Regions from separate parts of the Priestia sp. FW507-14D1A genome, predicted to be linked through region 1. Evidence: riboswitches for the same ligand, from Rfam matches in the RefSeq annotation. Region 1 holds a riboswitch; each other region holds the start of a gene.
The links. A riboswitch is a leader RNA that binds a small molecule or an ion and turns the genes downstream of it on or off. The one in region 1 is predicted to bind S-adenosylmethionine.

Region 2: another riboswitch for S-adenosylmethionine. It lies ahead of AC3WJG_RS18755 (Na+/H+ antiporter NhaC family protein); the one in region 1 lies ahead of AC3WJG_RS17180 (methionine ABC transporter ATP-binding protein).
Region 3: another riboswitch for S-adenosylmethionine. It lies ahead of mtnK (S-methyl-5-thioribose kinase); the one in region 1 lies ahead of AC3WJG_RS17180 (methionine ABC transporter ATP-binding protein).

The regions. Positions count from the first base shown of each region.
Region 1 covers NZ_JBYSWQ010000004.1:301,398-311,670, reverse strand. The annotation lists gene sufB (Fe-S cluster assembly protein SufB) at 1-605, opposite strand, end outside; gene sufU (Fe-S cluster assembly sulfur transfer protein SufU) at 651-1,085, opposite strand; gene AC3WJG_RS17210 (cysteine desulfurase) at 1,075-2,295, opposite strand; gene sufD (Fe-S cluster assembly protein SufD) at 2,295-3,602, opposite strand; gene sufC (Fe-S cluster assembly ATPase SufC) at 3,620-4,405, opposite strand; gene AC3WJG_RS17195 (carboxymuconolactone decarboxylase family protein) at 4,645-5,010, opposite strand; gene AC3WJG_RS17190 (MetQ/NlpA family ABC transporter substrate-binding protein) at 5,132-5,968, opposite strand; gene AC3WJG_RS17185 (methionine ABC transporter permease) at 5,986-6,654, opposite strand; gene AC3WJG_RS17180 (methionine ABC transporter ATP-binding protein) at 6,647-7,672, opposite strand; SAM riboswitch class I at 7,804-7,911, opposite strand; gene AC3WJG_RS17175 (thioredoxin family protein) at 8,092-8,391, opposite strand; gene AC3WJG_RS17170 (toprim domain-containing protein) at 8,406-8,756, opposite strand; gene AC3WJG_RS17165 (YusG family protein) at 8,938-9,183, opposite strand; gene gcvH (glycine cleavage system protein GcvH) at 9,263-9,646, opposite strand; gene AC3WJG_RS17155 (arsenate reductase family protein) at 9,782-10,138, opposite strand; gene AC3WJG_RS17150 (acyl-CoA dehydrogenase FadE) at 10,255-10,273, opposite strand, start outside.
Region 2 covers NZ_JBYSWQ010000005.1:224,410-234,682, reverse strand. The annotation lists gene AC3WJG_RS18795 (DNA topoisomerase III) at 1-43, opposite strand, end outside; gene AC3WJG_RS18790 (DUF2339 domain-containing protein) at 171-1,826, opposite strand; gene AC3WJG_RS18785 (hypothetical protein) at 2,000-2,236, opposite strand; gene AC3WJG_RS18780 (hypothetical protein) at 2,336-2,779, opposite strand; gene splB (spore photoproduct lyase) at 2,933-3,961, opposite strand; gene AC3WJG_RS18770 (transcriptional regulator SplA domain-containing protein) at 4,073-4,321, opposite strand; gene AC3WJG_RS18765 (LacI family DNA-binding transcriptional regulator) at 4,407-5,366, opposite strand; gene AC3WJG_RS18760 (hypothetical protein) at 5,491-5,619, shown strand; gene AC3WJG_RS18755 (Na+/H+ antiporter NhaC family protein) at 5,659-6,969, opposite strand; SAM riboswitch class I at 7,055-7,161, opposite strand; gene AC3WJG_RS18750 (ABC transporter permease) at 7,263-8,030, opposite strand; gene AC3WJG_RS18745 (ABC transporter ATP-binding protein) at 8,023-8,934, opposite strand; gene AC3WJG_RS18740 (YtoQ family protein) at 9,105-9,545, shown strand; gene AC3WJG_RS18735 (Ger(x)C family spore germination protein) at 9,698-10,273, opposite strand, start outside.
Region 3 covers NZ_JBYSWQ010000002.1:384,941-395,213, reverse strand. The annotation lists gene AC3WJG_RS10465 ((Fe-S)-binding protein) at 1-579, shown strand, start outside; gene AC3WJG_RS10460 (LutB/LldF family L-lactate oxidation iron-sulfur protein) at 597-2,036, shown strand; gene AC3WJG_RS10455 (LutC/YkgG family protein) at 2,014-2,727, shown strand; gene AC3WJG_RS10450 (PAS domain S-box protein) at 3,133-5,313, shown strand; gene AC3WJG_RS10445 (methylated-DNA--[protein]-cysteine S-methyltransferase) at 5,333-5,836, shown strand; gene AC3WJG_RS10440 (hypothetical protein) at 5,837-6,001, opposite strand; gene mtnA (S-methyl-5-thioribose-1-phosphate isomerase) at 6,137-7,195, opposite strand; gene mtnK (S-methyl-5-thioribose kinase) at 7,231-8,403, opposite strand; SAM riboswitch class I at 8,539-8,689, opposite strand; gene AC3WJG_RS10425 (carbon-nitrogen family hydrolase) at 8,781-9,563, opposite strand; gene AC3WJG_RS10420 (pyridoxal phosphate-dependent aminotransferase) at 9,676-10,273, shown strand, end outside.

The DNA.
Region 1 (10,273 bases):
AAATAAGCTTGTAATGGTGTATCTACTTTTATGCCTTTTGGTACGTAAATGAATGATCCACCAGACCAAACCGCCGAGTTAAGTGCAGAGAATTTGTTATCCGTTGGCGGGATAACTTTTCCAAAATGCTCACGGAAAATATCTTCGTTTTCTTTTAGCGCCGTATCCGTATCTTTAAATACGATACCTTGTGCTTCAAGATCTTCTTTCATATTGTGATAAACAACTTCAGATTCGTACTGAGCTGATACACCCGCAAGATACTTTTGCTCTGCTTCAGGAATACCAAGTTTATCAAACGTTTGTTTAATTTCTTCAGGAACTTCATCCCAAGAGCGTTCAGACTTCTCAGATGGTTTTACGTAGTACGTAATTTCATCAAAGTCTAAGCTTGCCATGTCTCCGCCCCACTGTGGCATTGGCATGTTGTAGAAGTGCTCTAGAGATTTCAAACGGAAGTCAAGCATCCATTGTGGTTCCTCTTTCATACGAGAAATTTCTTCTACGATTTCTTTTGTTAAACCGCGTTTAGAGCGGAAAATTGATACGTCTTTATCGGAAAATCCATATTTATAATCGCCGATTTCTGGCATTTTTTTAGCCATCTTTTATTACCCCCTACTTGATAGGATTGGGAATGAATGAAGGTCTTATTTTTGTTCGTTAAGACCTTTTTCCATCGCTTTCCACGCTAGTGTTGCACATTTAATACGCGCAGGAAATTTTGCTACACCTTGAAGTGCTTCAATATCTCCTAAATCTATACTATCATCATACTCTTTACCTTGCATCATGTCAGAGAAGATATGGGCCATTTTAAACGCTTTGTCTACTTCTTGACCTTTAATTGCTTGTGTCATCATTGAAGCTGATGACATTGAAATTGAACATCCTTCACCTTCGAACTTTGCATCCACCACTTTGCCGTCCTCTACTTTTAAAGAAAGTTCAATGCGGTCTCCACACGTCGGGTTATTCATATGAATGTTCACAGTATCTTCATTCAACGTTCCACGATTACGCGGATTTTTATAATGGTCCATAATTACTTGACGATAGAGAGTATCTAAATTATTAAAAGCCATTTGTAAAATACTCCTTCGTTTTTATTAATGATGACACCAATTTATCTACTTCTTCTTCCGTGTTATACAAATAGAAGCTTGCACGTGCAGTAGAAGATACGTTTAAATATTTCATCAGCGGCTGCGCACAGTGATGACCTGCACGAATCGCAATTCCATCAGCGTCTACTACTGTTGCAACGTCGTGCGGATGCACATCTTCAATATTAAACGTCACAACACCCGCTCGCTCTTTCGGTCCGTAAATCGTAATTCCATCTACTTGCGATAAGCGATCCAGTGCATACTGCGCTAACTTGTGCTCATGTGCTTGAATGTTATCTAAACCAACTTCTTCTAAGAAATCAATCGCTGCACCTAAACCAATTGCACCTGCAATGATTGGCGTACCTCCTTCAAATTTCCAAGGAAGCTCTTTCCACGTTGATTCGTATAGGTTTACGAAGTCAATCATTTCGCCGCCAAACTCGATTGGTTCCATTTTTTCAAGAAGCTCTTTCTTTCCATAAAGAGCGCCGATTCCAGTCGGTCCGCCCATTTTATGTCCAGAGAAAGCAAAGAAATCACAGTCTAAATCTTGTACATCCACCTTCATATGAGGCGTACTTTGCGCACCATCCACAACCATTACTGCACCGTTAGCATGTGCAATTTCTGCAATCTCTTTTACTGGGTTAATCGTGCCCAATACGTTAGATACTTGCATAATCGATACAATTTTGGTGTTGGATGTAATCGTGCTTTTTACCTCTTCTAGTGAAAGTGCATGATCTTCTGTTAATGAAATATATTTTAACGTTGCACCTGTTTCCTTGGCAACTTGCTGCCAAGGAATGATGTTGCTGTGATGCTCCATATAAGTAATCACAATTTCATCACCAGGTTTGAGATTAGCACGGCCATAGCTTGCAGCTACTGTATTAAGAGCTGTCGTTGTACCGCGCGTAAAGATAATCTCTTCCGTTGATTTTGCATTAATAAACTTACGAACCTTTTCACGAGCGCCTTCGTATCCGTCTGTTGCTCTTGTACCAAGCGTGTGAACACCTCGATGTACGTTTGAGTTATATTCTTTATAATACTTCTCAATTGCTTCAATTACAGCAAGCGGCTTTTGTGAAGTTGCTGCACTGTCTAAATAAACGAGTGGGCTGCCATTTACCTCTTGGTCTAAAATAGGAAATTGTTTACGAATATCAGAGATATTCATTATCGAACTTTCCTTTCAATTAAATCTGTTAATTGCTTTTTAACCGTTTCGATTGGCAACTCGTTTACAACTGGTGCTAAGAATCCGTGGATAACTAGACGTTCTGCTTCTGTTTGCGGAATACCGCGGCTCATTAAGTAGTAAAGCTGAATTGGATCTACGCGTCCAACAGATGCAGCGTGTCCTGCTGTTACATCGTCTTCATCAATTAGAAGAATTGGGTTTGCGTCTCCACGTGCTTTTTCACTTAACATTAACACACGAGATTCTTGCTCAGCGTTTGATTTAGACGCACCGTGTTCAATTTTACCGATACCGTTAAAAATTGAAGACGCGCTTTCTTTCATAACGCCGTGTTTTAAAATGTAGCCTTCAGAATGTTTTCCAAAATGTACGATACTTGTTGTTAAGTTTTGAGACTGCTCTCCACGTCCAACTGTTACCGTTTTTGTATCTCCATATGAACCATCGCCCATTAGATACGTTGTATTTTCTGAAACTGTATTTCCTTCACTCATTAAGCCTAAAGCCCACTCAATGCGACCGTCTTTGCCCGCTACGCCGCGGCGGTTTACATAAGTAGTTGTACCTTTAGCTAAGTAGTCAACAGCCCCAAATGTTACTTTTGCATTGCTGTTAGCAAATACTTCCGTCACGATATTGACAACACCGTTTGACTCTTCAGCAGTAGCAATGTAGTTTTCTACATATGTTACTGAGCTGTTGTCTTCAGCTACAACAATCACATGGTTGAATAAAGCAGCTTCTTCATCTTCACGGACAAATACAGCTTGAAGCGGCTCTTGTACTTCTACATTTTTAGGAACGTACACGAATACACCGCCGTTTAATAACGCTGCGTTTAATGCAGTTAAACGGTGCTCATCTACTTTAACTCCGTCTTTCATGAAGTACTTCTCAACAAGGTCGCTATGCTCTTTAGCAGCTGTTTGAATATCTGTGAAGATAACGCCTTGAGACTTTAGCTCTTCTGTTAATGTTGAATATGCAGCTGTTTGGTCACGCTGAACATATAGATTTTTAACAGCTTCTGTATCAATCAATGCTTTAACCACTTCTGGAAGCTCGTCTACAGATGAGATTGTGCTTGCCTGTGAAGTGTGCTTGTCAAATGCAGTAAAGTTCCATTTCGAAATGTTTGTTTTATCTGGCTTTGGAAGTGCAAGATCTTCTGCTTTCGCAAGAGCTTGTAAGCGAAGATCTAGCAGCCAACTTGGTTCATTAGCTTCTTTTGAAAAGCTGCTGATGTACTCTTGATCAAATGGTAATTTCGTATCAATAGTCATAGAGATCCTCCTAACTCTTAAGCTTCTTGCTCTACAGTTTCGTCTTCAATACCTAATTCTTGTTTGATCCAGTCATAACCTTCTGCCTCTAGACGCTGTGCTAATTCTGGTCCGCCTGATTTTACAACGCGACCTTGCATCATAACGTGAACTTTATCTGGTGTAATGTAGTTTAGTAAACGTTGGTAGTGAGTAATCATTAAGCAACCAAACTCGCTGCCGCGCAGTTCATTAATACCTTTTGATACAACTTTTAACGCATCGATATCTAAACCAGAGTCGATTTCATCTAAAATTGCAATTCCTGGTTGAAGCATCATTAATTGAAGAATTTCATTACGTTTCTTCTCACCGCCAGAGAAACCTTCGTTTAGGTAACGCTGAGCCATATCTTGATCCATTTCTAAGAAATCCATGTTTTTGTCTAATTGACGGATGAATTTCATTAGTGAAATTTCTTCTCCTTCTTCACGACGAGCATTAATTGCTGAACGTAAGAAGTCTGCATTTGTTACCCCGCTGATTTCACTTGGATATTGCATAGCTAGGAATAGACCTGCACGAGCGCGCTCATCTACTTCCATCTCAAGTACATCTTCGCCGTCTAGCGTGATGCTTCCTTGTGTAACCTCGTATTTAGGATGTCCCATGATTGCTGAAGATAATGTTGATTTACCAGTACCGTTTGGTCCCATGATTGCATGGATTTCGCCGCCCTTAACTTCTAAATTAACACCTTTTAAAATTTCTTTACCTTCAATTGCAACATGAAGATCTTTAATTGTTAAAGTTGACCCTGCCATATTAAAACCTCCAGTTATAGACGTATATAGTAAAAAACGATATACCTATATCTTTTTAATTATTCTCATTTTATTCTCATTACAATCTTATAACAAATGAAAACTTATAGCAACCTTTTGACCCAAAAGGTTTTAAACCATTATGTACGTTTTTCAAGACTAAATCCACTCATAAAAAAGTTGCCTTAAAAGACTCCATAGAGCCTTCTAAGACAAGCTTTTTTACTCACTTTATTTACTTAGTGCGTGTGACTAGTCAGTTCTGAAATACACTCTTGGACAAGCGTAACGGACTGACTCATCGCTGCGCCTCCGCCAAATGCTGCTGACACTCCGCATGCTTCTAAAATTTCTTGCTCAGTTGCGCCTTGATCGATGCAGCCTTTTGTATGATAAATCATACAGTACTCGTCTTGAGCTACTACGCTGATTCCTAGCGCGATTAACTGCTTTTCTTTTTTAGAAAGAGAACCTTCTCCAAAACATGCTTCAGTAAACGCATTAAACGTTTTTGTTACTTCCGGCAATTTTTCGCTAAATTTCCCAACACCCATTTTATAATCATGAAGTGCTTGCTCAGTTGAATGACGTGCTTCTTGCTGCATAACGTCAGCTCCCATCATCAGTAAAGTTTTCACGGTTAGTATGCGTGAGAAAAATAAGAGTTATTCGTTTTCCCGCATACAAAAAAGCACTTGCCCAGAGTGGGCAAGCGCTTTTCTTCTATTATTTATTTACCGGCAGTACTCCGCCTTTGTATTTTTCTTTAATGTAGTCTTGAATTTCTTTAGAGTGAAGAACTTTCACTAAAGCTTTCACTGTATCTTTATTTTCGTCGCCTTTGTGAACCGTAATGATGTTTGCATAAGGGTTATTTTCTTTGCTTTCCACTGCGATTGGATCTTTTACTGGATCTAAGCCAGCATCGATAGCATAGTTAGCATTGATAACAACAGCGTCACCTTCATTGTTTTTGTACATCTGAGGTAGCAATCCGCCTTCAACATCGGCTTTAAATTTTAAATTCTTCGGGTTTTCTACGATATCTTTAATTTGTGCATCTGTTTTCTTTACGCCTGGTTTTAATTTGATTACGCCAGCTTTTTCAAAAATTGATAAAATACGTCCTTGCTCTGCTACTGCATCACGCATAATAACTGTGCCGTTTTTCGGAAGATCTTTTAAGCTTTTATATTTTTTAGAGTAGATACCGATTGGTTCAATGTGAATGGCACCGGCACTTACAAAATCATACCCTTTTTCACCCTTGTGATCTTTTAGCACTGAATTCATATAAGGAACGTGCTGGAAGTAGTTTGCATCAATTTCATTGTTTGCAAGAGCTGTGTTCGGTAAGATGTAATCTTGGAATTTTTTAATTTCCAAGTCGATTCCTTGTTTTTCTAAAATCGGTTTTGCTTGTTCTAAAATTTCAGCATGGGGCGTATTAGATGCACCCACAACAATTTTCTTTTCATCTTTTGATCCATTGTTAGATCCACATGCAGCTAATCCTACTACTAGCGCAGATGTTAATGCTAAAGCCGAAAGCCATTTTTTCATAATAAATAATCCTCCCGTTATCTTTTATCAATTTTTGCAGTAATCGCATCTCCAATAAGTTGGATAATAAATACAATAATCAAAATTAAGATCGTAGCAGCTAGCGTTACATCATTATGACTGCGCTGGAATCCTTCTAAATATGCAAGATTCCCGAGACCTCCAGCTCCAATCACACCCGCCATTGCCGTATAACCGACTAACGCAATCGTCGTTACCGTCAAACCAGAAATTAAAGCTGGCAGCGATTCAGGTAACAGCACTTTAAAGATAATAGTGCTTGTTGTTGCTCCCATTGATTTAGCAGCTTCAATAACACCTTTATCAATTTCGCGCAGACCAATTTCTACAAGACGCGCATAAAATGGTGCTGCTCCAACAATTAAAGCAGGTAACGCTGCATTAGCGCCTAAAATACTTCCTACCAATGCTTTGGTAAATGGAATCAGTAAAACAATTAAAATAATGAATGGAATGGAACGAAAGATATTTACAACTGCTGACACAATGGCATATAAAGGTTTGTTTTGCCAAAGCTGTCCTTTGGACGTTAAAAATAAAAGCAAGCCCAATAAAATACCTAGAACAAACGTGGCTATAACTGAAATAGCCGTCATATATAGTGTTTCATTTGTCGCTTGAATAAAATCATCTAAAATAACGTTTGGAAATAGTTTCTCAAGCATTTGTCATTACCTCCACTTCTACCTGCTGCTCATGAATGTATGCAATGACTTTTTCAACTTCTGTTAATTCTCCGTCTAAATGAACGAACAACGTTCCGTATGAACCTGTTTGTGTATGAGAAATCTTTCCTTGCAAAATATTAATCGTTACATCAAACTGTTTTAAAATCGTTGTAATGAGCGGTTGCTCTGCTTTTCCGCCAACAAACGTCAGCTGAATAATTTGCCCGCTTGGATATAACTCCTGTACTTGTTCAATTGTTTCAAACGTTTCTTCTGGTTCAGAAATCTGTTGAACAAATCGCTTTGTAATCGGCTGCTTAGGTTTTCTGAATACTTCTAACACTTGCCCTTCTTCTACCACTGCCCCATTTTCCATAACAGCTACCCGATGACAAATTTTACGAATAACGTGCATTTCATGAGTAATGAGTACAATGGTTAACCCTAGCTTCTCATTAATATCTACTAACAGATCTAAAATAGAATCTGTCGTTTGAGGATCAAGCGCTGATGTTGCTTCATCACACAGCAATACTTTTGGGTTATTGGCTAGCGCTCTAGCAATACCAACACGCTGCTTTTGACCACCGCTAAGCTGTGATGGATAAGCATTTTCACGCCCTTCAAGCCCGACTAGCTTGATAAGCTCGTCTACTCGTTTCATTCTTTTTTCTTTTGAGATCCCTGCTATTTCTAACGGAAAGGCAATATTTTCTCGCACCGTACGCGACCACAAGATATTAAAGTGCTGAAACACCATACTAATTTCTTGTCTAGCTTTTCTGAGTTTTCCGCCTTTAATTTTTCCAATATCATTACCTGCTACTTCGACCGTTCCTGTCGTTGGTGTTTCTAACCCGTTTAGCAAGCGAATTAAAGAACTTTTACCTGCTCCGCTATAACCAATAATTCCGTAAATTTCACCTTGGTTAACGGTTAGATTCACATTATCAACAGCTGTTACTTGACCGCTTTTAGCCTGATAAATTTTTGTAACGTCTGTTAATGTAATCATATTTCTTCACCTTCTTTAGTAAAAACTTAATTATGTTAGGTTGCCCTATAGGATGAAAAAGCCGTAAAACAATTTTCCCCATTAAAAAAGCCTCTCTGCGCATGACAGAAAGGCTCGATATTTAATCCTTTCTCTCATCTTTCAAAGCGCATAGCTTTGCAGGAATTGGCACCATTTCAGTTAGTCTGACGGTTGCCGGGTTTCACAGGGCTCAGTCCCTCCACCTCTCTTGATAAGAGTTCGCAACAATTATTTTGTTTTTGGGAAATATTCATTCATTTATGAACATTCATGAGTGTGATTTTAGCATGTGTCAGATAGGCTGTCAACAGATTTTGTTCTTGGGATAATATCCCAAGATTTCAACAGCCCCAACGGTTTGCTCTCGTTCCATTTCTTCATTTTAAACAAACGTTTGATTATCGAAACTCTTCAAGTACGTGCTCGATGGAATGAAACGCATAGAGTTTTTTTACCATTTCGCCATTTTTCACTTCAATCAAACAAGGTACACTTTCAATTGAAAATACTTCTGCTTTTGAAGGCATATAATTTAAATTGCTCATTCCGATGGTCACACCAGGCAGCATTGCTTCTGCTACGGTTAACATTTTTTTTGCCAGCTGACATGTCCCGCAAAAAGGTGTATGGAAAAAGATAAACGCTCTTTGTCCTTCTTTTAACTGATCGTCAAGCTGTTTTTCGCTCCATTCTTGCATGTTGCTCATTCCTTTTATGTTAAAAATTCTGCATTAACATCGATATTGGCACTCAGTAATACTGTTGCTATGTGATGTCTAGGGGCGGCAGCAACCTCTCGGTACATTTTATCAATATATAGATGCTCTGCTTCCGGAAGCTCTCGTTTAAATTGTTTTCTTAGCTTATTCCCTGAATCATCAGAGTCAACGAGTATGTATACCTCTTTGTTAAACGTAAAGTCAATAATTTCATCCAGCTTTGATAAACTAATCGTACCGTTTGTACAGATAATTTCAATTGGTTCTCGAATGATATCTTGGATACGTTTTTTATCTGATTTTCCTTCGACAATAATTACTTTTTCAATTTCAATTAGCCCCATTTTCATCACCCATAATCGTCAGTTGTATAGTAACATCATTTCTTTATGCTATACAATATTCGTTAATGTATCACAGTTCACCTGTTTTTTAAAAGAAATTTGCAAGAAAGAACTGTTTTAAAAGGCATCTTAAGCCATATTGTTTCCATAAAACAAGAAAAACAGCGGCAGTTGCCACTGTTTAGCACCATCCTGCTTCTTCGTCGCAGTCTGTATATTTTTGCGTTTCACCTTGCTTTTGTACATCTGTATATTGGTAGAATTTATTATTTTCTTGCGAATACCCTTCTTCAAAGCGGTATTCATTGCCGCTTGTTCCGTAACTAACTTCACCAATTGGCTGCTTATCAACATATAATTTCATGCCGCCGTCATGAAATTTAGCTGTAACGCGATCTGTAACGTCCATTTTTTGTTTTTCAAACATAAAAAGACACTCCTTTAGTTTGTTTACTAATAGAGTGTCCAGTCAAAAACTTTTCATAAAGACAATTTATGGAGGAGTATTATCCTTCGTTTGTCATTTCTTCGTATTGCTCTGCTGTCATTAGCTTGTCTACTTGAGAAGCATCAGACGGTTTGATTGTAATCATCCATGCTTCTTCGTATGGAGATTCATTAACAAGTTCAGGGCTATCGCTTAAGTTATCGTTTACTGCTACAACTTCACCGCTAATTGGTGCGTAAAGCTCAGAAACTGTTTTTACTGATTCAACGCTGCCAAACGGCTCGTCAGCTTCTACTGTTGCTCCTACTTCTGGCAGTTCAACGAATACGATGTCGCCAAGCTCAGCTTGAGCGAAATGCGTAATACCTACGCGGACAACGTCTCCTTCTGTTTTTACCCATTCATGCTCTTCAGAATAACGCAAATCTTTTGGTGTACTCATCTTAATCCCTCCAAAATATGTATCGTAATTTGTTTATATAAAAAGCGCCTTCAACGTGGAGAACACTTTCTACAACCTAAAATAACTTCCTATTAACAGTGTAACGTAAAAGGTAAAAATTTTCTATTTGAAAACTTACTTCCACACGTCCTCAAACTGCTCTTCTTTGAAGCCAAGCGTTACTTTTTGTCCATCTGTTAGCAGCGGACGCTTAATTAACATGCCATCTGACGCAAGAATAGACAGCAGTTCGTCTTCACTCGCACTGCTTACTTTATCTTTAAGCCCTAATTCGCGATATTTTTTACCGCTTGTATTAAAGAATTTTTTTAATTCTAAGCCGCTGTTCTGATAATAAGATTGCAGCTGCTCTTTTGTTGGCGGGCTTTCTACAATATGAATTTCTTCATACGCTACTCCGTTATCATCCAGCCACTTCTTGGCTTTTCGGCACGTGCCACACTTTGGATATGAATAAAAAAATAATGACATTTCGTCAACCACCCTTTATTTTAAGCTTTTTTCGTATTTTAACACATCCTTTATCATTTACCTAGATAGAGGCTTCTTAAACAAAAAGGAGCTCGTAAAACGAGCTCCTTTTTCCCTTAAACTGTGAACTTCTCT
Region 2 (10,273 bases), on a different contig from region 1:
CACGTGCTACACTTGGCTTTTCTGCTAATACAAGTGATTTCATTTTATGTATACCTCCAATTCACTTGTTCCATTATACATGATTGTATACCTTTTGTACGACTTCAAGATTAAGTTTACATAATCATATTATAATAAATAAAGCTGAAGAATTTCTCTTCAGCTTCGAGCTACTTCTTTTTATAAAATAGTCGCGAGATAATTAAACCGATAGCTCCTAAGACGATAAATAACAAGGCCCGTATAGCCATTGGGATAAAAGGTAAATCGTATAAAATGAGTTTAAAAAGTGTTAAGAACAAAATGCCCACGCCGATATACGTTGCTGTTTTAAACGTTTTAAGTGATCCTATTACAAATGCTGCAATGGACATCCCTAACCAAACGGCCGTCATAATAAGCGTTTGCGGATTAGTGGAAAGGTGATTGGTGCCAGCGACCGTCACTTCTGTAGCAAAAATTAAAGAAAGAATAGAAAAAACAATACTTCCTCCAATTTTGAATATATCGTGCTCATCCCGTTCTGTTTTTTGAATGCTGATCCATATAAATACTGGAATAGAAGCTAACACAACAATCCAATTTAATGTCGGAAGAGACAACACTCGTTCGATTGGTGTAACTAAGATATACGTTGCACTCAGTATATAAATCGTATAAGAAAATAGTTGATGAAGTAGATTTTTATACGTCATGGCGATATAGTAAACAGCAAGTCCTTGAATCACATATAAAATAACTCCTTCTCTTAAATCGACGAGCTGATGAATAAAAAACGCTACTGCAACAATTAAATAGGTAATAAAAAATTCAAATTTCTCTTTAGAACTTCTTACTGCGTAAACACCTAATGCGTAAATAATAACTAGCGCAAGCAGCACCATTGTGGTCGTGCCATCGTCAAAAACGGCGAGCAGCCAGCCGTACGTAACTGCTAAACTCGATAAAAGGGTAAACGCATATACTTGGAGTACGGATTGTGATAGAAAAAAACTTGAAATTAAGCATAAATGCTGAATAAGAATTGCCATACCTAATAACTCTTTTACACCATTATCACCGACAAACGAGTAATAAATGAGTAGCGTAAGATTTAATAGTACCGCGGAAAGAACATATAAAATTGAATATTTTTGTTTGATTGCCACATATAAAAAGGCAATATACAGAAGCGTTTCATAGCCAATGAAAACGAGCGCATTAGGCGAATTACTTTCAATAAGAAAAGGAACTAGTACGCCTCCAACCGCGCTAATAATACCTAATGCCTGTGAACGATAAAAGACTGTCGCGATAATCCCTAGGATAATCCAGCTCGCATTTAGTATAAAAGCAAGCGTTGGTCCCGCTAAATGATACAGGCTATGCATCGCAAACGTCGTCAACATGAGGATAGGAATAGCTCCTCCTACAAGTACTTGCCCGAGCACCAACCTGCCCTTTTTAATTTGGAAATGACCTGTCACAGCAAAACCTATTGAAACAGCGAAACCGAGAACAACTTTTGCTTTTTCATTCATTAACCCATAGTCAGAGGCTGCTTTAAATCCCCATAGCACGCCAATAATAAATACAAAAATAAAAATTCTCGGCAGCCATGTTTGAAAAAGGACTTTTTCCCAATCAACGGGTTCTTCTATTGCCTGTGAGCTTTTAGCTGCTGTTTGAGCAGGACGTTTAGTCGTCTCCTCACGCTGCTTGGGAGGAGCGTGAACTGTTTTTGGTCTTGGAGAATTTGTTTTATATACGAGCGACTTTAGCCTGGCTACGTCTTCTTCTAAACTGCTTATTTTTCGTTCAAGTTCTTCTATTCTTTCTTTTTCCATATTTCCTCACCCTTTCTCTTTAAAGTATTTGTGATTTTTATATGTATATCTTACAGCACTTAACTATTATACCATTAAAAGGAATATCACTTAGAAACATTCTATTTTAAGCAAAAAAAAATACAGCGCCCTTTTCAAAAGAAAAGTTCGTTGTATAGGATGTGCTGCATTTTTTATGTCACTTTCTCGCTGTATGTACTATGAAATCCCGCTTCGATGTGGGCTACTTGAAAGCTATGGTGACCAATTAAATATTTAACAATATCCACACGGTCAATTTTACCGGGCTTATTATTCATTGCTTCTCGCACCATAGATTGAAATGTTTCTTTGCAAAACTTCTTTTCATGAAGCAGAATCGTTTCACAATACTCTTCATGGTCTCCCTCTGAAATACGATAATAATGCATTTCTTTCACCCCTTTTTAATGTTATACCTATTACATACCCCAAATATTGCTATTTTAACAAATTAATTTTATTATTCTTTATTTTTCCATATATATGGTTTATAGGGCAACGTTTCGAAACTCGTCGTTATAAATGCTAATTTGAAGCCGCTGAGAAAAACGTTCTTGTTCGATATATGTTTCAGGCATTAATCCAACAGGATATACCTTAGGGTTTTCGCCACTGCCTAATATGTATACATACATCTTTCCTTCGCTTGTATATCGAACTTTCGTCGAAATACCCCCTTGCCCTTGAAGAGGCGCATAAACAGCTCTTACATTATCTCTTATTTCTTGTACAAACCCATGCAGTTCAACATCAGAATCATAATAATGGTTTGCTTCATACAAGCCGTAGATACGAGACTTATCGATATCACACAATATGTTCCAAAATTCAGATAAATCTTCTTGGAACAACACTTGAATAAAATTCCGTGCAGCTTCTTGCTGTTCGTTTGTTAATTCTTTTGTTAGCGCAAACTCTTCATTTTTTAACATCTCAGTCACCTCCCTTTTGTATGTAATACGACAAGAGATAAAAATAACCTCTTTTTTTCAACTTATTAGCAAGCAATTTATTTTTTTACATTAAAAATTGAAAAGTTATTTTGACTGAAGCGTCAGAATAACTTTTCAATTACTGTAGAATAATTACGTAAAATATTCGATTTTTGCATTCGGAAAATACTGATCAATGTAATATTCTAATGTTTCTCTTAATTCTTGTTCTTCATCTTTTGCGTATACATACTTTCCAATTCCGTAACGCCCCCATTTGTAGCGGCGCTCTTCTTCATTCATCTCAAGCTTTGTTTTCGGATAATTTTTCTCGATTACCCGTTTGGCCGGCTTGGTAAAGCGATGCTGAATCATTTCAAACGTAATATCATCTCTTGACTCCTCAGGTATAGAGGCGTCAAGCTTTTCAAACAACTGACGGTATCCCTCTTGCCAACCTTCATGAATGTAAATAGGCGCCACAATAAAGCCAAGTGGATATCCGGCTTTTGCAACTTTATTAGCAGCTTCAATCCGGTAATCAAGAGGAGATGTACCAGGTTCAAAGTTTTTTATAACATAATCTGCATTTATGCTAAAGCGGAAGCGCGTGCGACCATTATGTTTAGCATCCAATAAATGATCCACGTGATGAAATTTAGTCACAAAGCGCAGTTGACCTAGTTCACTTTCCCCAAAATATTCAATCGCGCGCTTTAATGAATGTGTTAAATGGTCAATTCCTACGATATCAGATGTACAAGCCGCTTCAAATCGCGTTATTTGAGGGGCTCTTTCCTGCATATATTGCTCTGCTTGACCTAATATTTCTTCAACATTCACGTACGTGCGAATATATGGTTTGCTTCCCATTGTTGTCTGCAAATAACAATAGTGACAGTGCCCCATACACCCTGTTGCAAATGGTATTGCATATTCAGCTGACGGTTTAGATGTATCAAATTTCAATGTTTTACGCACGCCAACTACTAAAGTTGACTTGGCATTGCGGTATTTTTGCAAATCATTTTTTCCCGGTATATTACGCACTTGATTATGGGAAGTTGTTTGACGAATCTCAATTCCCATCTTCTCAAATTTCTCTTTTAATTGAACACCAAGCGGGTACTCCATTGCTCCTGGCTCAATATATACTAATTGAGGTACAAAAGGTTTTATCATCATGCACACTTCCTTTTTTCTAATACTAATAGCGTTTGAAAAATAAAAAGACTCTATCCTTGGTAATTATTTTTCAAACAAAAAAGACTCTCCGTTTAAGAGAGCCTTGCATCAGTCATATTGTTCATAATCAAATATCTTATTATACATTTTTTCAGCTTCTTCATACGTTGAATATACGGCATCATCTTCAGCTAACAAATGGTAAGACTCATGTAAAAACAGCGCCTTTTCACCTTTGTTTTCGGGATGTTCAACAATTTCAGCTTGATTAATATTCGCAACGTTTGCCGTATGAGGATTTCGGTAAATAACAAATACTTGATCTCCCACTTGATATTCTTTTTTCTCCACGATCATCATCCTTTTCTTCTTTCTTTACTCGTATGATGTCCGCTTTTGCTCGTTTTATCCGGTAAAAACACCTCATGGCATCATCAAAAATTCATACGCTTTTACGCTCAATAAACCGAAAAGGGAGCTCAATTTTCTGAGGAGTCTTACTTCCAACTAATGTAAAAAGCGTTTCTCCCATTTCCTTAAGAGGAAGTTCGATCGTTGTTATTTGTAAATAAGAAGAAAGCGGATGATTATCAAAACCAATGATAGCTAACTCACCAGGAACTGAAATACCCGCTTGTTCACACTGAGCTTTTATTCCGATAGCTACTTGATCGTTTGTTACTAAAAGCGCCTGAGGCCGATTTTTCATCTGCACTAATTTTTCCACCACTTTTTCACCATCTGTCACGTTCAAACAGCCTTGAAAAACCCATTCCGGATGATAAGGCTGATTTATTCTTTCTACATATTCTTTGTATGCTTGTTGCCGCTGTTGACTATTCGTACCCGTCATTCTTCCAATACAGTAGCCAATATCCGTATATCCTTTTTCTTTTAAATACATAAGCGCCTGTTTAAAAGCTGCATAATGATCAACGTATACGGAGCGAATAGAACGATTCTGTACGTTTTCGCACACGGCTATCGGTCCGTACTGCTGATAATATTCAATCGTGCTCCAGCTGCTTGCTCTAGAACAAATAATCACTCCATCAACTTGCTTTGTTTTTAGCATATGAAGCGCTTCTTCTTCTTTTTTCACATCATAGTTCGTCTGACAAATAACAAGCTGATACTGCTTTTCTAACGCTTGAGATGCCACTCCTTCTAAAAGCAGACTAAAATACGGATGATTAATAAAAGGCAAGACGACGGCAATCATATTTGTTTTCCCTTTTGATAAGTGAACGGCATTAATGTTTTGTTCATAATTAAGTTCGTGAATAACCTGCTCTACCAGCCGGCGTTTTTCTTCTTTTACATACGGATGATGATTTAGCACCCGGGATACAGTCGAAACAGATACACCAGCTTTTTTTGCGATATCTCGGATATTTGTCATGTTTTCACCTTTTTCTCTTGCGCTGAAACGCGTTTCATACTTTATTCTCATTATAAAGTGAAACAGCAAGAAGCTAAACCCGTTACCATCGTGTTTTTATTCATTTACGTAAGGAGGTCATTTCATGGGTATTTTATTATTCATTTTATTATGCGGGATTGAAATTGGAGGAGCGGCTTATGCACTTAAACAGAACGAGACGCTTTGGAAGGAGTTAGATGATGAAAAGCCGACTGATTTTTTTAAACAGTAAAAAACCCTTAAAAAGAACATTCTTTTTAAGGGTTTGATATTACGCAGCTTCTTTAGATGACTTTGAATTTTTATTTAAACGAGGAAATCCAATTACAATTGCAATGACCCCGCAAACCGCTGTTAACATTGGGTAGAATGTAAATGGAATAATCTCAATCGGTGAAACTTTAGCAAATCCTGCTGCGAGAAGCATTTGTGCGCCGTAAGGGATAAGCCCTTGAACGCTGCATGAAAACAAGTCAAGCAGACTGGCTGATTTACGATTATCAATTGAATATTTATCAGAGATTTCTTTTGCTAACGGACCTGCTGTAATAATTGAAATCGTGTTATTAGCCGTCGCTAAATTAGTTAAACTTACTAGTCCAGCGATGCTGAATTCGCCGCCTTTTTTTGTTTGAATGCGTCGTGTTAATAAATTCAATAAGAACTGAATACCGCCGTTATAGCGAATAAGCTCAACCATTCCGCCGATTAGCAGAGATAAAATAATTAACTCTGACATTCCGCCAATACCTTCTGTCACAGTTTTAGCAAGGGAAGAAAGCGTGTAGCTTCCGTCAGCTAATCCAATCACGCCGGCTAGCACAATTCCTCCGGTTAAAATACTTAATACGTTTGCACCAAATATGGCAGCAACCAGTACGCCGACATAAGGCAAGATTTTAAACCAGCTAAAATCTTTAATTTCTACTGATGACGTATTGCCTAGCGTCATTACAAGCAATAAAATTACCGTAACAATCGCTGCAGGAAGGACAATAAAAAAGTTTACTTTTAATTTATCTGACATATTTGTTTTTTGCGTACGAACTGCTGCAATGGTCGTATCAGAGATTACGGATAAATTATCTCCAAACATTGCACCACCAACAACGGCAGCAATTGCTAATGTAATGGATACATGCGCTTGCTCACTGATTCCTACAGCAATAGGTCCTAGCGCAGCGATTGTTCCCATTGACGTTCCCATCGAAATTGAAATGAATGCGCCAATAACAAAGATTCCGACTACCACTAAGCTTTGCGGAAGCACAGAGAGAGCTAAGTTTACCGTTGAATCAACAGCTCCCATACCTTTAGCAACTTCAGAAAAAGCACCTGCTAAAATAAAAATAAGCACCATAATAATGATATCAGGATGCCCTGCTCCTTTAGCAAAACGCTCCACTTTTACATTAAGTGAATCTTTACGATTCATAGCCAGGGCCACAATGGCTGCAATAATAATGGCTACTAATACAGGAAGCTTATAAAAATCTCCCGTTATAATTCCTGATCCGACAAACAGGACTAAAAAGACGCCCAGCGGTAACAGCGCCCAGCCGTTTCCTTTTTGTTGTTCCATTCTTAACACCTCTTGTTTACGTAATAAAAAAAGACCTCTTCTTATTGATAAGAAGAGGTCTCTTATTTGTATCATAAGATTACCCTTCTCATCTTCCAAACGAAACATCGTCTGCTGGATTTGGCACCGCACTGCGTACAGCCAGTTGCCGAGACATCATAGGGCCAGTCCCTCCGTCTCTCTTGATAAGAAGTTTATAGTTGTTTTAAAAATAGTCTTTCACTACTGTAATCTCTTTTTATTTAATTGTCAAATGCTATTTTAGAAAAATATATAGTGCGAAAATTCTCACATCAATTAGCTACGTCTCGTTTTAAAAACGCTGCCCAAGCTACGCCCATAAAGAAGACAAAATGGGCAACTAAGATGAAAATGGAAAATGGAATCGTCATGCCGTCAAACAGCGGCTTCATTCCGTCCATATACTGCACAAAGTTCGTGTTGGCAAATAATAAAAATTTCCCCCACCATAAACCTAGCTCTGATACCAGTCCTGTTACAGCTTTCGCGCCGATACTTACGACAATAGCTAGACTGGAAGCAAGCGCGCTGTTTCTAAATAAAGACGACAGCATGAATGCGAACGTCATCATCATAAACGTTTCCATATACGCACTGTCATACGTAAGCGTAATGTTTTTAAGCAGCTGTGCATCTCCTTCTAGACTGGTAAAGCCAAAGAACAATGCTCCCCATACAAATGAAAAAAGCAAATAGCTCAGTAAATAATATAAGCTAATTAAAACGAGAGTTAGGTACTTGGATGCTAAAATCGTTGAACGTCTAGCAGGGCGAATTAAAAGAAGTTTAATGGTACCTGCTTCAAACTCTTTTGCAACCATTGACCCTCCAACAGCAAGCGCGAAAAATTGAACGAGAATCAGCATACCTGAACTAAATGACAGGAAGTTCAAAATATTGTCTTCTGTTCCTGCACTGTTTGCTACTTTCTTCATTAAAAGAGCCATACAAAGAGTTAAAATGCCGATTGTAATAAACGTGATTTTTGTACTTCTTTTGTGAAACCATTTCATGTGTTCATTTTGAATTAGCTTAAGCATGGTGCTCTCCTTCCGTAACGGACATAAACGAATCTTCAAGCGTCTCATACACAGGGGTAATTTGGTAGACTAAAATATCGCTGTCCACTAATTTTTTATTCACAGCTGGAATTTGCTCTTTTACAATCGCCACGTCGATACTATGTGATCTCACCGTTACTTCAAATTGTTGTGATAAAAGATCCGCTGCTTTTTGCGCATCAGACACTTCAAATTCTACGTACATTCCTTGATCTTGACGATTTGGAGATAGATCTTGAACGGCTTTTAACTCACCGTCTTGAATGATGCCAACGCGATCACATAATGCTTCTACTTCTTTTAATAAGTGGCTCGCGATTAAGATTGAAATTCCTTCTTCCCTGCAAAGTGTTTGTAAATATGTACGAAACTCTCTCATTCCCGCTGGGTCTAGACCATTGGTTGGCTCGTCTAGTAAAAGCAATGCAGGCTTATGTAAAATAGCTTGAGCTACTCCTAAACGCTGTCTCATCCCAAGAGAATACGTCTTCACTTTTGCATGGATGCTGTTTTCAAGCTTTACTAGCGCAATCACTTCATCCAAGCGTTCTGCTGTGATCCCTTCATGCATATTCGCAAAGTGTTTTAAATTTTGATAGCCCGTCAGATAATCATAAAACTCAGGGTTTTCAATAATCGCTCCAATTGATTTCATAGCTGATGTAAACTGTTCCTTTAAAGGAAACCCATTGACGGTAATTGTCCCTTTTGTTTCTTTAATGAGTCCTACTACGGTACGAATTAGCGTTGTCTTTCCAGAACCGTTCGGACCAAGCAACCCGAAAATCTCACCGCGCTCAACCGATAAGGATACATCATGCAAAATGGTTTTCTTCCCAATTACTTTATTGACATGATCTACTTGTAGCACTGTTTCTGTCATCATGTACATCCTTTCTTTAATTAGCAATACGCCTTCTATTGTTTCTCTTTTTTAACTATTTGTCTACTATAACCTTATTTTTGGAAAAGTAGCCCATTCAAATCATTCGTATTATCCGCTTACATTTGATAAAATAAAACAAATCTTAGTTAGAGGAGGACTTCTACATAATGAACTTAACCGTATACCTTGCCGGGCAAATTCACGATAACTGGCGAGACGAAATTAAAAACCAAGCAGAACAATTAAACCTTCCCCTTACCTTTGTCGGTCCCATGACAGACCATGACCGCTCCGACAACATTGGAGAAGAAATTTTAGGAAAACAGCCTAACGCTGTCTTAAAAGATGAAGCTGCTTCCCAAATTAATAATTTACGCACGCAGGTGCTCCTTAAAAAATCTGATGTGGTTATTGCTTTATTTGGCGAAAAATACAAACAGTGGAACAGCGCAATGGATGCGGCGACAGCCATCGCATTAGATAAACCGCTAATTTTGGTTCGCCCTGAAAAACTGCACCACCCGCTTAAAGAACTGTCAAACAAAGCCCAAGTTGTAGTCGAAACGCCAGAACAGGCTCTTCAAGCATTAGCTTATATTTTTGAATAGCAAATAAGAGCTGTCGGTTCTGGACAGCTCTTATTCTTCATTTATCCCTCAAGCTCCTTACTGGGGGGAATATTTTTTAGCAAGCTCTAAGGCTATTCCTTTTAGTTTCTTTCATTTCCAACATCAAAACAAGCCAAATTGTACTTAGCTGCTCACTTTTTTGATCCTGACGTTCCATAATCTTTAATCATTAATTTTACATCATAGTTAATTGGAACTTCACTAAATGTTTGATCCCAATTGTCTTTAACCCTCATCCATACTCTGGGCCTTTTAATTCTCAATTGATTTCCGAACCCGGCCACATCGACTTTATATTCTTTTTGCATTTTTTCTACCGTGTTTTTTACGAGGTGCTCCACTTTTTTTTCTGAGTTTTTTTGCACCTTCTGTAAAAATTGATTTTTTAAAGGATTTCCTGAGACCACCCAATTTTCAGATAGCCTCCCCTCGGATTCAATATGCACATCGAAGGAGATGCTATTTCCTTTAACATGAGGTTCAATATGACTTTTCATGGATTCTATTTCGTATACAATCAGCTGACCGGTCTTTTTATCAAAGCTTTTCACTAGCCCGCCTTTCCCTTTTCCTGTGATCCAAGTCAGACCATCTAGTTCTTCTTCATTCAAAAAACCGATCATTTTGTTTGTTTTCCCTTTAATTATGGCAGCACCAGCAAATTTGATTTCCCCATTTGCCGATAATACATTTTGCAATAGAAAACT
Region 3 (10,273 bases), on a different contig from region 1:
AACAGCGGTTATGTAAAAGAATCAAAAGAAGCGATGAAAAACATGATAAAAGCGTTTCAGCATGCAGAGTACGTTGTATCTCCGTCTGGCTCGTGTGTGACAATGTTCAAAGAGTATCCCCATCTTTTTGAAAGTGATGCTGCATGGCATGAATCTGCCGTGAAGCTTGCTGATAAAACGTATGAGCTAACGGATTTTATTGTAAACGTTTTAAAAGTGGAAGATGTAGGCGCCAGCTTAAATGGTAAAGCCACTTATCATTCTTCTTGTCATATGACGCGTTTGCTAAACGTAAAAAAAGAACCTTTTACACTATTAAACAATGTAAAGGGGCTTGAAATGGAAAACCTTGAAAACAGTCATAACTGCTGCGGATTCGGCGGGACGTTTTCGGTTAAAATGGGGCAAATCTCTGAACAAATGGTCGATGAAAAAGTGGGCTGTATAGCTAAGACAAACGCAGAGTACTTAATTGGAGCCGACTGCGGCTGTCTTATGAATATTGGAGGAAGAATTGAACGAAAAGGACAGCCTGTAAAAGTGATGCATATCGCTGAAGTATTAAATAGCAGAATGTAAAGAAGGGAGAATACCGAATGTCTATGAAAATAGGAAACGACCAGTTTAAAAAACGTGTTGATGATGGAGTCAATAATGCGTTTATGCGCTTTGCGGTTTCAGGTGCTCAAGAGCGCTTAAGAAGCCGTAGATTAGATGCGGCAGAAGAGTTAGGAAACTGGGAAGAATGGCGAGCGCTTGGTGAAGAAATTCGTCAGCATACGCTTGAAAACTTAGATTACTATTTAGAACAGCTGACAGATAATGTAGCTAAACGCGGAGGCCACGTTTTTTTCGCTCAAACAGCTGAAGAAGCGAATGAGTACATAAAAAATGTAGCGAAGCAAAAGCAGGCAAAGAAAGTGGTTAAATCCAAGTCAATGGTTACAGAAGAAATTCATATGAACGCTGCTTTAGAAGAACTAGGCTGTGAAGTTATTGAAACGGACTTAGGAGAATATATCCTGCAAGTAGATGATCACGATCCGCCTTCTCATATCGTAGCTCCTGCACTTCATAAAAATAAAGAACAAATTAGAGATGTATTTCAGGAAAAGCTTTCGTATAAAAAAACAGAAAAACCTGAAGAACTAGCTCTTCATGCCCGGGAAATGCTGAGAAAAGAATTTTTATCAGCAGATATTGGCATCACGGGATGTAATTTTGCGATTGCAGAATCTGGATCTATTTCACTTGTAACCAATGAAGGAAATGCAAGGTTAACAACTGCCCTTCCTAAAACGCAAATTACAGTTATGGGAATGGAAAGAATTGTGCCAACGTTTGAAGAGTTTGAAGTGTTGGTAAGCCTGTTAACTAGAAGTGCAGTAGGTCAGCGGCTCACAAGTTACGTAACAGCGCTTACAGGGCCTAGACTTCCAGGGGAAGTAGACGGACCGGAAGAATTTCACCTAGTGATTGTAGATAACGGGCGATCTGCGATTTTAGGAACTGAGTTTCAATCTGTTTTACAGTGTATTCGCTGTGCGGCATGTGTGAATGTATGTCCCGTGTATCGCCATATTGGAGGGCATTCATATGGATCTATTTATTCAGGTCCGATTGGAGCTGTATTATCTCCTTTGCTTGGAGGCTATGAAGACTACAAAGAGCTTCCCTATGCATCAACGCTATGCGCAGCCTGTACAGATGCCTGTCCGGTCAAAATTCCGCTGCATGAGCTATTACACAAGCATCGTCAGCGAATTGTCGAAAAAGAAGGAAAAGCACCTATTTCGGAAAAGCTGGCGATGAAAGCATTTGGCTTGGGAGCAGCTTCTTCTTCTCTATATACAGTGGGCGCTAAAGTAGCACCGGCAGCTCTTACGCCTTTTATGTCAGGAAGCAGTATTTCCAAAGGACCTGGTCCATTAAAAGCGTGGACGGAAAGCAGAGAGTTTCCCGCACCTACAAAAGAGCGCTTACGAGATTGGTTTGATAAAAGGAGTGATGATGATGAACGGAAGCATTCAAAATAGAGACAGTTTTTTAGACAATGTTGCTGCTAATCTTAAGCGAAACAGGCGAACAAGCGGCGTAGTAAAGCCACAATGGAAGCACGCTCCTCAGCATGAGGTCTACCGCAGCTATTCGCCGGATCAATTAAAGAAAGAGCTTGAAAACCATTGCGAACGTATTCATACTCGCTATGTAGAAACATCATCACAACACTTGCCAGCTGTCCTTGAGGAAGCCGTAGCGAACTATGGAAATGGTCTTGTGAGCACGTGGGATGATCCTAGATTTTCCGAATATGGATTGAATCTGCTGATGGAGAAATGGGAAACAAGCAGTAGCCTTCATGTATGGAATTCTGCAAAAGGCGATGAGAATATTACACTAGCTGAACAAGCAAATGTTGGCATTACCTTCAGTGATTTGACGCTAGCGGAATCCGGCACAGTTGTTTTGTTCAGCAGCGCTGAAAAAGGACGATCGGTCAGTTTGCTGCCCGCCACTTATATTGCAATCATTCCTCAAAGCTCAATTGTTCCTCGCATGACACAAGCCGCTGAAATGATTCATGAAAAAGTAGAGCGAGGAGAAACGATTGCTTCTTGCATTAACTTTATTACGGGACCGAGCAATTCAGCCGATATTGAAATGAATTTAGTCGTTGGCGTGCATGGACCTATTCAGGCCACTTATATTGTAGTGAATGATCGATGAGGCTGGGACAAACGTATTTTAGGCGAAGTGAAAAACGAACCGTGAATCAACATGTTTGATTCACGGTTCGTTTTCTTTGTTATGTTGAGCATAGGTTTTAGCTGTTTCATTCCTTCTAGCAGTGGATTGGAGGACAAGGCAAAGACTCCTGCGGAAAGCGAAGTCTTGCACGGAAACCAACTGCGGTGTCACAAGCGGTTCAGCTAGCTCATGCATCTCATTTGTTCGTCTTTAGATTGGATTCATTTTGTTATGTCTCAGCCTCTTTTATTCATGCTCCATTTCTAAATAGCGGGATAATGTGAAGAAATGTCGCATTTTGAATAAACGTGCCTAATTTTAAAAAGGTAAAAAGCAAATCTTGTAGAATATTAAGTCTATAGATAAAAGGTGGGGAAATGGGAAGTGCAAAAGAAAGGAGCAATGAGCATGTCACCACATAGAGAATTAACATCTGAAGCTGCGCAAAAGCAGCAAGATGAATTACAGCAGCTACGAGCTATTTTTAATGACGTATTAGATGCCATTGTCGTATTTGATGAGTATTTTCAAGTTATAAATGCAAATGAATCAGCCTGCGGGCTGTTTGAAAAAACAAAGGATGAGCTATTAACGTATCAAATGAAAGATTTTCTGATGTATTTTCCGTATGACATGATTGAAGCATATTATCCAGCACTTTTAGAAGAAAGCTATTTCAAATATGAAGGCGCGATGACGCTTCGAAGCGGCATGATGAAGCATGTTGAATTTACTTCACACAAACATAGTCACATGTCGGGCATTATTGTGTGTACATTTCGGGATATTACGCAGCACAAAATGATGGAAAATGAACGGTTTATTAGTCATCATATGTTTATGGATGTATTTAATGAAGCGGTAGACGGAATTGTCATTTTTGATCGAACGGGTCAGCTTATCGACGCGAACCCTTCATTTTGCGAACGATTAAATTATACAAGAGCACAGCTTCTAACCAAAACATTAGAAGAGCTTGTAGAACCTACTTATCATTATAAGGTGAAAAAATTATGGAGAACTCTGCATCAAGAAGGAAAGACAAGCGGCGAGCTACCGATCAGGCTCGAAAATGGAGACGTTACTTTTTTTGAATTTACCACAACGGCTAATATATACAGTCAATACTATATGTCCATTATGAGAGACGTGACGGAAAAACGGCTGATGGAGCAGCAACTGTTGAGAAGCGAAAAAAATTTCAGGGCTATTTTTGAAAATGCGATTGAAGCGATCTTGATTTGGAGAGATGATGGTGAAATCTTGAACGCTAATCTTGCTTCTTCGCGTACATTTGAGCTGCCGTTAAACAAATTAATTGGAAGCAATTTGTATACGTTTATCGATACAAAAAGCTTTAGTGCGTTAAAGGTGCTCCAAACGTTTCAAACAAAAGGAGAAATTCGTAATCAGCTTCCTTTTTACATGCCAAATGGAGAAATCAAGCAGTTGGAATTCACAGGGAAAAAAGGCATTATAGAAGGAGACCATTTAACGATTTTTCGAAACATCAGTGAACGTACAAAAATCGAACAGGAGCTTCGAAATAACGAAGAGAAATTCAGACAGATTTTTAATGGTTCGATCGATGGGTTAGTTTTATGGGACGGCAAGCGAAATATTATTGATGTAAATTCTTCTCTTTGTGATATTCTAGAACTCAGCAAAGAGGAGATTTGTGCGCACTCCATGGAGGATTTTATTTCTTCAGCGAATTTAGATGCGGTCATTGAGCATAAAGAAACGATTGAGCAAAAAGGGGAAGCTGAAGGAGAGATTACGTACGTTACGGGGAACGAAAAAGTTAAAAATATCGAATTTTCCACGAAAAAAGATATCTTGCCAGGTCTATATATGACGCTTTTACGAGACGTAACGGAACGAAATCAAATGCAGGAGCAGATTCGAAAATCGGATACGCTTCAAGTAGTCGGACAGTTAGCAGCTGGGATTGCGCATGAAATCCGCAACCCAATGACAGCTTTAAAAGGATTTGTGCAGCTGTTAGAAAGCAGCATTCAAGAAGATCATTCTCTTTATTTTGATATTATTAAATCCGAATTAAAAAGAATTGAAACCATTATTACAGAGTTTCTAGTACTCGCTAAGCCACAGGCAGTAAAGTTTGAAAAGAAAAATCTAGATGCGGTTGTGAAAGAAACGATCGATTTATTAAATGCTCAGGCGCTTTTAGAAAATATTCAGTTTGAACTAAGTGTGTCCCCTCAGCTGCCAATGGTATACTGCGAGCCGAACCAAATTAAGCAAGTACTAATAAATGTCATTAAAAATGCAATTGAAGTCACGTCAAACGGAGGAAAAATTTTTGTTGATGTCTCCTCTACAGAGCCGCACTACGTGACGGTCTCCATTCGAGATCAAGGAGACGGAATGCCCGAAGAGCGCATCAAGCGCTTAGGAGAACCATTTTATACGACAAAAGAAAAAGGAACGGGACTCGGTTTGATGGTCTCATATAAAATTATCGAAGAACATAAAGGGCGCATTGAAGTGGAAAGCAAAATAGGAGAAGGCACAGCTTTTCATGTTATTCTTCCAGCCTAAATAGAAAGGATAAGCAAGTATGTACTATGGAGAAATGAATTTATTTTCTGATTTGAAAATTTATATTGTAGCCTCGGAAAAAGGGGTTCAACATATTTGGTTTGATAGCGATGATCATAATGAGCAGCTTAAAAAACTTGTCCATGACGAGGATTATCACCATGTGAAAGAAGCGAAGCGACAGCTGCAGGATTATGCTGAAGGGCGCACGCTAACATTTGATTTGCCTTTGGATATAAAAGGAACAGACTTCCAAAAAGAAGTGTGGTTAACGCTTGAACATATACCTTATGGACAAACGTGGTCTTACAGTGAGGTAGCGGAGTCTGTTAATCGCTCTAAAGCCGTAAGAGCTGTGGGACAAGCGAATCGTCGAAATCCACTGCCTATTATTTTGCCTTGTCATCGTGTGATTGGCAAAAATGGAGCTTTAACAGGTTATGCAGGCTCGCAAACTCATATAAAAGAGAAGCTATTAATGCTTGAAAGAAATGTAGCAAAAGGTGCTCTGGAGTTAAAATAACTATTCACCGTCTAATTTCCAGCCTTCTCCTTGCACAAAAACACCGTCAATTTGCTGAGGAGAAGGGAGGGAATTTAGTTCTTCATCTTTGGATAAATCGAATAGCTGATATTGCTGCTTACGATTCAGCGCTTTGTTTTTATCCGTTTTTTGCTCTGAACTCATATTTACTCTCCCCCTTATTCAAAAGAAATCCCCTATAATATATGTAGAAAAGGAAGAGAGTACTGTTACAATTGTGTTACAAATGCAGGTGGAAATCAGTGCTCAATAAAAAAAGCCGCATAGCAGCGGCTTTTTTTATTGAGCAGATTGCAGCAAAACGTTTTGAATGGATTCAAAAGACGGGGCATGGATAATTCCATGCTCTGTAATAATGGCCGTAATCAGTTCGCTTGGCGTCACATCAAAAGCTGGATTGTACACAGAGATTCCGTCTGGAGCAATTTGCGTATCCCCAATGTGTGTGACTTCTTTAGGTGAACGTTCTTCAATAGGAATGCTGCTGCCGTCTTGAATAGATAAATCAAATGTGGACTGCGGCGCTGCTACGTAAAATGGAATACCGAATGCTTTCGCTAAAAGAGCAAGTCCATATGTTCCAATTTTGTTAGCCGTATCGCCATTTGCTGCAATGCGGTCAGCACCTACAATAATCCCATTAATTCCTTTTGTTTTAATGGTATGAGCGGCCATATTATCCGTAATCAGCGTAACGTCCACTCCCGACTGCTGAAGTTCCCATGCTGTTAAGCGAGAACCTTGAAGAACGGGTCTTGTTTCACAGGCAAATACTTCAAGCGGAATATCGCGCTGCTTAGACAAGTGAAAAGGTGCTAAGGCTGTTCCATAATAAGCTGTAGCAATTGAACCAGCATTACATATTGTCATGATTTTATCTTTCTTTTTAAATAAAGAAAGAGCATAATCTCCAATTCGGTAGCACGTTTCTTCATCTTCTACTTGAATTTGAATAGCTTCATGAACAACTTTTGTTTTAGCTTCATTAACGGACGAAGCGGATTCAGCGCTTTTCGCTACGCGCTCCAATGCCCAAAATAAATTGACGGCAGTAGGGCGTGAACTAGCTAAATACTGTTGATCAAGAGCTAGCTTTTTGTTAAATTCCTTGACTGAATCTGTGTCATAGCTAAGCACAGAAAGAGCAAGACCAAAAGCCGCCGTAATGCCAATTGCAGGGGCTCCGCGTACTTTCAAGGTAGTGATAGCATCCCATACGTCTTTAATGGTTTGCAGCTTAATATATTCAACTTTGCCAGGAAGCTGCTGCTGATCTAATAAAGTAATATATGATTCATTCCATTCCACTGAGCGCGGAAGTGATAGTGTATTTGTCATGCTGATACCGATCCTTTCATTGTGTACATTATTCGTTATCGAAGTAAATGTTCAAATTCATTTGGTGAAACGTCTTGTTGGTGCAGAAGCAAATAGCGTCCAATTTTTAACGCAGTACGTTTAGCGTTAATTTTTCTTTCCTCTGAAGAAATTTCGTCTAAGTCTGCCACGTGAGCTAAGCCAATCGTACGTCGAATGATTTCACATCCTGCATATCCAACAGCATCTTGCCACGTTTGCGTTAAAATTTCATGTAATAAGCGCTCATCTTTAGCGAAAGGTTCAGTGCTTTCAGAATGCCAAAGCGCAGTAAAGGTATCTTTGAATACGTTCCATGTGTTCGTAATGTGTGCAAATAACGGTTCGCGATTTGTTTCTCGAGAAAGAGCATTTAAAAATAAATTCGCAACAAATTGCCCTAAATCGAATCCAAACGGACCGTAGAAAGCAAACTCTGGATCAATCACTTTCGTTTCTTGACTGCTAGCAAAGATGCTGCCTGTATGTAAATCACCGTGGATTAGCGTTTGCGCATTTGTTAAAAATTTATATTTTAATTTTGCTGCTTGTAGCTTTACATCACTATCATTCCACAATTCTTCTACATCAGGACGCAGCGCTTTTTCAAATTCATTTGTATCAATATCAAAAAAAGGATCTGTAAAAACTAAATCTTCCGTAATATTGCATAAGTCGGGGTTGCTGTACTTAACAACTTCTTCTTTTTTATCCTGAGGCTTTAAGGCGAAATCAGACGTTTTGAACGCAATATGTCCTAAAAAAGAACCGATATGCTGTGAGAGCAGAGGATAACTTTCACCTTGAATAAGTCCGGCACGAGAAATCGTTAAATGAGACAGATCTTCCATGACCGTAACAGCAAGCGTTTCATCGTGGTAATAAACAGCGGGAACAAGTTCTGGCGTAAATGCACCGAATTGCTTGAGCGCATTGCTTTCAATTGTGGCACGGTTCAAGGATAGAGGCCAGCTTTCGCCTACAACTTTTGCATAGGGAAGTGCTTGTTTGACGATAATGGATTTATTCGTTTGATCATTTATGATGTGAAAGACGAGATTTAAGTTACCGTCACCAATTTCACGGGCAGTCAGTGCTTCTGTAGCATCAAAAAGACCTAGCTTTTTCACAAGTTTGATTGCTGAAATTTCTGTTAAAGGCTGATACTTCTCTGTTTTTGTTGTTGACATCGGAATCCCTCCATAGTTTATTAAACTGATTCGTTTACTAAGTTAATAGGTTTAAGAATATATGGAGGCTTTTATAATTTTAGAAAATATAAAAGCCTCTTTCGTTGGAAAGAGGCTTGATTGTAGTGTTCAAACCTCTTATCTGCCAGAAAAAATTACTTTCTGTTGGAATTAGCACCGTGCCTTTGTAAAACATGTTTTACGGGTGTGATCCATCTTAGGATGGAATGACGGTCGGTTGCTGGGCTTCACAGGGCCAAATCCCTCAGCCAACTCTTGATAAGAGTACGATTACTTATTCAATTTTGATTTGTTTGAATATTTTATGATATCTGGTGAAAATCGTATCATGCAAAAAAACGGCTGTCAATACATAATTAATAAAATTCTGTACGGCGATCTGTAAAGACAGGAATTTGTTTACGAATTTCTTTTACAAGTTCCAGGTTAACGTCAGCACTTAAAAGTTCTTCGCTATCGCCAGCTTCAGCGATTATTTCTCCCCACGGATCGATGACTAAGGAATGTCCGGCAAATGTGTTATTAGGATCTTGGCCTACACGATTACACGCGATTACATAGCATTGATTTTCGATTGCACGGCTAATGAGCAGGGCTTTCCAGTGGGCAAGTCTTGGAGCCGGCCACTGAGCGACAACAAACAAGACTTCTGCTCCGCTGCTAGTATGAACCCGTATCCATTCTGGAAAACGAATATCGTAACAAATAACTCCTGCGCACAGTGACTGTTCAAGTGTAAAAAGATTTTTTGCTGTTCCTGCTTCTAAATACAGGTGTTCATCCATTAATTTAAATAAGTGCAGTTTACTGTATTGTGATACTTCACGACCTTTTCGGTCAAAAATATACATCGTATTCGTGACACCTTGCTCTGTTTTTTTCGCAATCGAACCTGCCACAATATTTACTTCGTTTGTTTTAGCAAACTGAGAGATTAATTGCTTGGCTTGCTGCCCTTCATCATCTGCAATTTCGTCTAGCCGAGTCAAATCATAAGCTGTATCCCATAGCTCAGGAAGCACAAGGATATCAGGGTTTTCTTTCAGGGCTTCCGTCATTTTTTGTTCGATATATTTTCGGTTTTTAGTTGGGTTTCCAAACGCAATATCAAGCTGTAAACACGTAATTTTTACACTCACTTTATCATCCGTCCTTTTTTTAGTAGTTGAAAAAAATGACTTTACAAGTTGAGTATTACAATATATTATTTGTGACTAGAATTTCAAGAATTTTTTGAGAAGGTGTGCGATGATGAAACAATTTGAGCAATCGGAACTATTAAAAAGTTTACCAAAACAATTTTTTGCATCACTTGTAGGCAAGGTAGGAAAAGTAATGGCCCAAGGGCACGACGTTATTAACTTAGGGCAGGGAAATCCCGATCAGCCTACTCCTTCACATATTGTAGAAACACTGCAAAAAGCAAGTGCTAATCCTATGCATCATAAATATTCTCCATTTCGGGGGCACCAGTTTTTAAAAGAGGCCGTTGCGACTTTTTATAAACGAGAATATGGCGTTGATGTGGATCCTGAAAAAGAAGTAGCTATTTTGTTTGGCGGGAAAGGTGGACTTGTAGAAATCCCGCAGTGCTTATTAAACCCTGGAGATACGGTGCTGGTTCCCGATCCTGGATATCCTGATTACTGGTCTGGAGTAGAGCTTGCAAAGGCAAAGATGGAAGTGATGCCGCTCACGGCTGAAAATCATTTTTTACCCGTATACGAAGAGATAAGTGAACGTGCTAAAGAACAGGCAAAGCTCATGTTTTTAAACTATCCGAATAATCCTACTGGTGCAGTAGCAACGGCAGAATTTTTTGAAGACACCGTGGCGTTTGCTGCCAAGC